2 regions of the Streptomyces sp. NPDC058371 genome follow, and region 2 is predicted to be linked to the other one. Evidence: riboswitches for the same ligand, from Rfam matches in the RefSeq annotation. Region 2 holds a riboswitch; the other holds the start of a gene.
The links. A riboswitch is a leader RNA that binds a small molecule or an ion and turns the genes downstream of it on or off. The one in region 2 is predicted to bind cyclic di-AMP.

Region 1 (4,248 bases), 220 kb from region 2:
GCGTACTGGCGGCACGGCAGCGTGTGCGAGGACTACGGCGCGATCCGGGCGGCCGTCCTCGCGGTGGGCGGCTGGCACGACCCGTACCGGGACACGGTCCTGCGTCTGGTGGAGCACCTGCCGTCCGACCGGGTACGGGGACTGATCGGCCCCTGGTCCCACCAGTACCCGGACCGGGGGCTGCCGCCGGGCCCGGCGATCGGTTTCCTCCAGGAGACGCTGCGCTGGTGGGACCACTGGCTGAAGCCGGGGTCCGAGGGCGGAGCCGGGCCGACGGAGGACGGGGCGACGGAGGACGGGGCGACCGGGGACGCGGACGCCGAGGCGGGGGACACGGGGCAGGCAGGCGCCGGCACCGGTACCGACGCCGGCGGGGCCGGGGTCGGGGTCGGTACCGGGGAGCCCCGCGATGGTGTGACGACGGGAGACGGGACCCGTGCGGCCCGCGCCGACGCGATCACGGAAGACGGTGCCCGTGCGGGCGGCACCGGCGTGACCACGGAAGGCGAGACACCGGCCGCCCGCGCCGGCGTGATGGCCGAGCCGCTGCTGCGCTCGTACATCAGCGACTCGCATCCGCCGGCCACGGTGTACCCGACCCTGCCCGGCCGCTGGGTGGGCGACGACGCGTGGCCCTCCCCCGCGGTGACCCCGGTCGCGTACGCGCTGGAGGGCGCGCCCGTGCCGGTGCGCTCGCCGCAGCACACCGGCCTGGACGCCGGCCGCTTCTTCCCCTTCGGCAACGACGCCGACCTGCCGCCGGACCAGCGCGAGGAGGACGCGAAGTCGGCGTGCTTCGAGTTCGAGGTGCCGGCGGAGACCTGGGTGCTGGGGCGGCCGCGGGTCCGGCTGCGGCTGACCTCCGCGGCGCCGCGGGGGCAGGTGATCGCGCGGGTCTGCGACGTCTTCCCGGACGGGGCGTCGACGCTCGTCACGCGCGGCGTGCTGAACCTCTCCGCCCGCGAGGGCCGGGACCGGGCGGTGGAGTGGCCGCCCGGCGAGACCCAGGACGTGACCTTCGAGCTGAACGGCATCGGGCACGCCTTCCCGGCGGGGCACCGCATCCGGCTGGCCGTCTCGTCGGCGTACTGGCCGTGGATCTGGCCGCAGCCCGGCTCGGACGCCGGCTTCACCCTGCACCCGGAGGGCAGTCTGCTCGAACTGCCGGTGCGGGCAAGGGAGTCGGACCCGTCCATCACCTTCGAGGAGCCCGAGGAGTCCGCGCCGCTGGGCGTCGTCGTTCCGGCGACGCTGGACGAACCCCGCCCGGAGCGGCTGGTCGTCCGCGATGTGGCGAAGGGCGAACGGCGCCTCGAGGTGGACCCGCGCTACGGTGGCACGCGCGTCTACCCCGACGGCCTGGAGTTCACCGAGGACGCCCTGGAGACCTACACGATCGACGAGTCGGATCCCCTGTCGGCCCGTACCCGTTCGGAGTGGACCGTCCGCCTCCACCGCCCGGAGACGGGATGGGACGCGAGGGTCGAGACCCGCTCCGAAATCACCTGTGACGCAACGGACTTCATCACCTCGAACGAGGTGATCTGCAAGGACCGGGACGAGGTGGTCTTCCACCGGACGTGGGAGAGGAGAATCCCGCGCACGGCTGGGTAGGCACCGACACGGCGGGGACGGGGCGCGGAGGGGACGGGGCGCGGAGGGACATGGCGCGGACCGAGGAATTCCTGATGGGCCTGGACGCGGGGATGCTCGCGTACTTCCGGGAGATGGCCCAGGAGATGGTCACGCGCTTCGGGATCTCGCGGGCGGAGGCCGTGGCACGCATCAACGGGGCGTACGCGGAACGGGAGTTCGCGCCGTATCCCGACCTGATCTGCCACGAGCTCCCGGAGTACTGGGGCTACGGGCTGTACTTCAGGCCCAACGCGGGGCGGCTGCCGGACGACGACCCGGACACGGACCTCTCCGTGTGGGAGGTCCGGCCGGCTCCGGCGAGGGGCTCGGCCGCCTGGACCGTCGCGGAGTAATGCCCGAGTTGCCTGCATCGCCCCTTTGTTTGCGCTTGGTCGCGTGAAATGAGTCACGTCGAAATGGATCAAGCGCCCTGCCCCGCCGAGCGATTTCCCCTTTGCGAAAGGCAAGTTGAGTTTCGCGTTCCGGTCTAATCGGGCGATTTCCCCCGACGTCATGACGTGGCCAAGCGGGGTGCAACGGGAAATCCGGCCTTGTTCCCGACATGTGCTCTCGCATACGTTCGCGTCGATCCGAGCGGAACGCCGAATCCTGCCGCCGCCCGGAACACCCATCCACCCACGCACGGCAGGAGCGGGGGACCCAGGTAAGTCGCCGGTCCGGTCACACCGGAACGGCTCGGGGTTAAGTCGCATGTCGTCGTGCGACCGGGCACCTCCAGCCCGAACCCGACAGCTCACCTCGCAGGCGCCCGAGAGGAAATTCGTCATGGCCGCACGAGGCAAGCACCGTCGTCCCAGAACCTCCCCCCTCACCCGCGGGTTCGTCGCCGCCGGAACGGGCGGAGCCGCACTCGCGCTCCCCATCGTGGGAGCCGCAAGCGCCCACGCCGCCCAGCCGGCCCAGGCCACCACGCAGGCCGTCCAGGCCGCGAAGGCCTCGGTGCCGCAGGTCCAGCTGGTCACCTACCAGGTGGCCGCCGGCGACACCCTGTCCAAGATCGCGCGCGAGCACTCCACGAGCGGCGACTGGAAGAAGATCTACGACGCCAACCGCGCGGTCATCGGCAGCGACCCGTCGACGATCCGCCCGGGCCTCAAGCTGACCGTGGGCACCAAGACCGCCAAGGCGGCCGAGAAGTCCTCCACGGCCGCCAAGACGACGGCGACCTCCACGAAGTCGTACGCGAACAACCTGGACGGCTGGATCAAGGAAGCCCTGGACATCATGGCCCAAAAGGGCATTCCGGGCACATACGACGGTATCCACCGCAACGTCATCCGTGAGTCGTCGGGCAACCCGCTGGCCATCAACAACTGGGACTCCAACGCCGTGGCCGGTACGCCGTCCAAGGGGCTCCTCCAGGTCATCGCCCCGACGTTCGCCGCCTACCACGTGGCCGGCACGTCGATGGACCCCTACGACCCCGTCGCGAACATCACGGCCGCCTGCAACTACGCCGCCGACAAGTACGGCTCGATCGACAACGTCTTCGGCGCCTACTGAGCAGCCCTCGGGGCCTGCTGAGGACGTCTTCGCGACCCGGCGATAACGTCTTCGCGGCCCAGGGGAGAACGCCTTCGCGACCTGTGGAGGACGTCTTCGCGGCCTACGGAGCGGGAAACAGCCGTTCCAGGACCGCCGCGATGCCGTCCTCCTCGTTCGACAGGGTGATCTCGTCGGCGACGGCCCTGAGTTCGGGATGGGCGTTGGCCATGGCGACGCCGTGGGCGGCCCAGTCGAACATGGGGATGTCGTTGGGCATGTCGCCGAAGGCGATGGTCGCGGACGGCGGCAGACCCAGGTGGTCCGCGGCCAGGGCCAGACCCGTCGCCTTGGTCACGCCACATGGCTGGAGTTCGACGGTGCCGGGGCCCGACATGGTGACGGTCGCCAGCGAGCCGACCGTCATCCGGGCCGCGGACGCCAACTCGTCGTCGGTCAGGGTGGGATGGCGCAGCAGCACCTTGCTGATCGGCTCGGCCCAGAGGTCGTCACGCCGGCGCACCCGCACCGCGGGGAGCGTGGGGTGCGGCATCAGATAGCCGGGCTCGATGAGCGTGAGCCCGTCCACCCCGTCCTGGTCCACGGCCGCGTAGACCTGCCCGACCTCCGCCTCGATCTTGCCGAGCGCGGTCTCGGCCAGTTCCCGGTCCAGGGTCACCGACCAGAGCAGACGGCCGGCTCCGGCGTCGTACAACTGCGCGCCCTGGCCGCACACCGCGAGGCCCTCGCTGCCGAGTTCGTCGAGCAGCGGGCGCACCCTCGGCGTGGGGCGGCCCGTCACCACCAGGTGCCTCGCCCCCGCCGCGGCCACTCTCATCAGCACGGCCCGCGACCGGCCGGAGAGGGTGTCGTCGCCGCGCAGCAGCGTTCCGTCCAGGTCAGTGGCGATGAGTGAATATGCAGTCGGAGCGGCCATGATCCGAAGAATACGGATCGAACGTCTCAACGGCCCGGCGTGAACCGGACGACGTCCGGTATCCCGTCCGTCACGCCGTACCTCGCCGCGGCGGACCGAAAATGATCAACAAATGCCCCGTCGGGCGCACTTGAACCGGCGCCGAGGTCTTCGCCGGGCGCGCTTGTTCCCGC
Region 2 (4,248 bases):
ACGACCAAGGCGAGCAGCCCCGGCCAGAGCACGGCAGCCAGCGCGAGCAGTGCCTCGGCGAGGCCCTGCCACCCGAGCGCCGAGAAACGCGCCCCCAGCACCGTGGTGGCCGCGACGGCCGTCAGCGCGGCCGGCGTCCCCGCCTCCGCCAGCCACCGCTCCCGTTCCCGTACGAGCCGTGCCAGGAAGTCCGCGGCCAGCGCCAGCCAGGCCGCGCAGGCCAGGACAAGAGCGATCCGGGACAGGGTCTCGTAACCGGTGAGATGCAGCCCGATCGAGAGGATGCCGGTCGCCATGACGGCGGCACCGGCGGCGGGCGGGCGCTGCGCCCACCAGGTGAGGAGCGGGGAGGCGCCTGGCATGCGGCCGATGCTAGGGAGCTGCGCGTCTTGCGCACGCGGGGCGCGCAGGGCGCGAGCGCGCGGAGCGCGAAAACCGCCCGCACGCCCGCGTGCCTACTTCCCCGCACGCCCGCACGCCCTCTTCCCCGCACGCCCGGTCGACTGGTCTCGCGCGGCTCTCTCGCCTCGCGCGCCCCCCGGTTGCGTACCCCCCGAGGTGCGCGCGCCCAGCGTGCAGGCCGCTCAAGCCGGCGCGTGCAGTCAGAAACGCGCCCCCTGGGGCGTCACGGCCTCACGGCGTCTCGCTTCCCGGCCTCACGGCTCACGCTTCCCGGCCTCACGGCGTCTCGCTTTACGGCCTCACGCTTCCCGGCCTCACGCCGGCCGCACCACGCTGTGGATCGGCATCGTGTCGCCCGCGTAGTAGATCGACTCCTCGCGGACGTACGTGCCGGGCTTGGGGGCGTGGATCATCATGCCGTTGCCTATGTAGAGGCCGACGTGGCTGATGTCGTCGTAGAAGAAGACGAGATCACCGGGCCTGATGTCGGAGACGGGGACCGTGGTGCCCGCCTTGACCTGGTCCCAGGTGGTGCGCGGGAGCGTGACGCCGGCGGCCCTCCAGGCGGCCAGGGTGAGGCCGGAGCAGTCGTACGAGTCCGGGCCGGTCGCGCCCCAGACGTACGGCTTGCTGACCTGGGCGCGGGCGAAGGCGATGGCCTTGTTGGCCTTCGTCGCGTAGGCGGCGTCGTCGGCTGAGGTCCCGGAGCCGGCCGAGCCGATGCCCTGCTGGGTGGCCTCCTGCCGGCGCTGCTTCTGCTCGGCGGCCTGCTTGCGGGCCAGCTCCTCGGCCTTGCGCTTGGCCTCTGCCCGCTTCCTCTCCTCGATCGCCGCGAGCCGCGTCTTCTCCTCGGCGGTCAGCTTCGACAGCATTTCGCGGGCGTCGGCGAGCTTCTGCTGGACCTGCGCCTTGGTCGACTTCAGCGTGGTCTGCGACGTGGACAGTGCCTGGAGGCTCTCGGAGGCCTCCTGGCGCTTCTTCGTCGTCGCGGCCTGCTCGGTGGCGTAGTCGTCGACGGCCTGCTTCTGGCGGCTGGTCAGCCGGCTCATCAGCTGGGTCTGGTCGAAGTAGTCCTGCGGGTTGTCGGCCAGCAGGAGACTCGCGGTGTCGGGGGCGGCGGCCCCGGTGCGGTACTGGGCCGCGGCGAACGTGCCCAGCTCATCCCGCGCGGAGTTGAGCTTCTCGGTGCGCTGGGCCACGTCGTCCAGGAGGGTGTCGACGCGCTTGCGCTGCCTGGAGGTCTTCTCCTTGGCCCCGTTGTACTTCTCGGTGGCGGCCTCGGCCTGGTGGTAGAGGTCGTTGACCTTCTTCTCGACCTCTTCGAGGCTGGGCTTGGGGTCGGCCGACGGCGCGGCGTTCGCCGTCTGCGAGAGAAGGGCTACGGAGGTGAGGGCCGCCGTGGCGAGGCCCGGGGTCCGTATGCCCGCTACGCGCGTACCCGTAGGAGGCCATTTGCGATGCGACGCCAAGAGAGGCGACTCCTTCCATCGTCCGCTTACCGAGTTAGCTGTCGGGTTCGGGCGGACGGTTCGGAAGGGTTGCCCTACGGTCCTTGCCCGACAAGGCGGTTGGACCGATTCACCCCGGGATCGTTGGGTCCCCGGCTCCGGCTGCCGCGGGGGCGCACCGGACTCAGCGGAGGCCGCGCCGGCCCGGCGATGTTCGCCGGTGAGGGTCGGGCGGCCTGACCGGCACGTTAGCCAACTCGTGTGACTTCTGTGAAGGTTGATGGGCGATATGCCCGATACATTTTCGTGACCTTCGCCATGGTCGCCGGACGGTCCGGTCAATCCGGAGGGGTCTGGGGCGAGTTGTCCGGGGTGAGGGGTTCCGCTTGCTGTGCGCCGCCGGGTGGTCGACCGCCGCTCGGCCTCGCGTGGGCGACCATTCGATTCCACTTACTGTGCGGAGTCGATAAGTTACGGATGGCAAGGGTGGGCTGGGAGGCCTCGGAAGAGGCTCGGACGCGCCGGGACGAGGCCGGGACGAGGCCGGGATGAAACCGAGCTGCCCACCACCCCGCCCCGCTCCGGGAAAGCCGGCCGGATTTCCGGGGTGGCCGCGGGTTGTCAGTAGGGCGGCCTAGACTCGGAGAGCGATGAGCAGCCTCTTTGACGACAGCTTCCTGGCGGACCTCAAGCCCTCTGCGGCCCACGAGGAAGAGCCCCCGCCGCCGCCCGAGGACGGGACGGCCGAGCCGCTTCCGGACGACCTGTTCGGCGGCCGTTTCGACGTGCCGCAGAGCCGAGGGGGGTCCCCCCGATCGAGCGAAGCAGAGAGCGCGGGAGGGTATTACCGCGACGGCGCCCCACGCCCCCCGGTCGACCCGGCCACGCTCCTGGACGGGCTGAACGAGAACCAGCGCGCGGCCGTGGTGCACGCCGGCTCCCCGCTGCTCATCGTGGCCGGCGCCGGCTCCGGCAAGACGCGCGTGCTCACGCACCGGATCGCGTACCTGCTGGGCGAGCGCCATGTCCACCCCGGCCAGATCCTCGCGATCACGTTCACGAACAAGGCCGCGGGCGAGATGAAGGAGCGAGTCGAGCACCTCGTCGGCCCGCGGGCGAACGCGATGTGGGTGATGACCTTCCACAGCGCCTGCGTCCGCATTCTGCGCCGCGAGAGCAAGAGGCTCGGCTTCACCTCCTCCTTCTCGATCTACGACGCGGCCGACTCCAAGCGCCTGATGGCCCTGGTCTGCCGCGATCTGGACCTCGACCCCAAGCGCTTCCCGCCGAAGTCCTTCAGCGCCAAGATCTCGAATCTGAAGAACGAGCTGATCGACGAGGAGGACTTCGCGGCGCAGGCCGCGGACGGCTTCGAGAAGACGCTCGCCCAGGCGTACGCGATGTACCAGTCCCGGCTGCGCGAGGCGAACGCCCTCGACTTCGACGACCTGATCATGACGACGGTCAATCTGCTCCGCGCCTTCCCGGACGTCGCCGAGCACTACCGCCGCCGCTTCCGCCACGTACTGGTCGACGAGTACCAGGACACGAACCACGCGCAGTACGCGCTGGTCCGCGAGCTGGTCGGCCCCTCGGGTGGCGAGCGACCCGAGGACGTGCCGCCCGGCGAGGAGGACCTCGGACCCGCCGAGCTGTGCGTGGTGGGTGACGCCGACCAGTCGATCTACGCCTTCCGTGGCGCGACCATCCGCAACATCCTCCAGTTCGAGGAGGACTACCCGGACGCGACGACGATCCTCCTGGAGCAGAACTACCGCTCCACGCAGACGATCCTCAGCGCCGCGAACGCGGTCATCGAGCGCAACGAGAGCCGCCGCCCCAAGAACCTGTGGACCAACGCGGGCGCGGGCGCGCGGATCACTGGCTACGTCGCCGACACGGAGCACGACGAGGCGCAGTTCGTCGCCGAGGAAATAGACCGTCTCACCGACGCGGGCGACGCCAAGGCCGGCGACGTAGCGGTCTTCTACCGTACGAACGCCCAGTCCCGTGTCTTCGAAGAGATCTTCATCCGCGTCGGCCTGCCGTACAAGGTCGTCGGCGGCGTCCGCTTCTACGAGCGCAAGGAGGTCCGGGACGTCCTCGCGTATCTGCGCGTGCTGTCGAACCCGGAGGACACGGTCCCGCTGCGCCGCATCCTGAACGTGCCCAAGCGCGGCATCGGCGACCGCGCCGAGGCCATGATCGACGCGCTCTCGCAGCGCGAGAAGGTCAGCTTCCCGCAGGCGCTGCGCCGCGTCGACGAGGCGTACGGGATGGCGTCCCGCTCGACGAACGCCGTGAAGCGGTTCAACACCCTGATGGAGGACCTGCGGACGATCGTGGAGTCCGGCGCGGGCCCGGCCACCGTCCTGGAGGCGGTACTGGAACGCACCGG

Region 1: linked by a shared signal. The riboswitch ahead of ACFWM2_RS22020 (transglycosylase SLT domain-containing protein) and the one ahead of ACFWM2_RS23075 (NlpC/P60 family protein) in region 2 are both predicted to bind cyclic di-AMP.

The regions. Positions count from the first base shown of each region.
Region 1 is NZ_JBHXJC010000007.1:146,934-151,181, reverse strand. Features, by position in the region: gene ACFWM2_RS22030 (CocE/NonD family hydrolase) at 1-1,614, shown strand, start outside; gene ACFWM2_RS22025 (hypothetical protein) at 1,665-1,988, shown strand; cyclic di-AMP (ydaO/yuaA leader) riboswitch at 2,259-2,418, shown strand; gene ACFWM2_RS22020 (transglycosylase SLT domain-containing protein) at 2,422-3,159, shown strand; gene ACFWM2_RS22015 (HAD family hydrolase) at 3,263-4,075, opposite strand.
Region 2 is NZ_JBHXJC010000007.1:369,694-373,941, forward strand. Features, by position in the region: gene ACFWM2_RS23070 (tellurite resistance/C4-dicarboxylate transporter family protein) at 1-362, opposite strand, end outside; gene ACFWM2_RS23075 (NlpC/P60 family protein) at 717-1,871, opposite strand; cyclic di-AMP (ydaO/yuaA leader) riboswitch at 1,879-2,050, opposite strand; gene pcrA (DNA helicase PcrA) at 2,501-4,248, shown strand, end outside.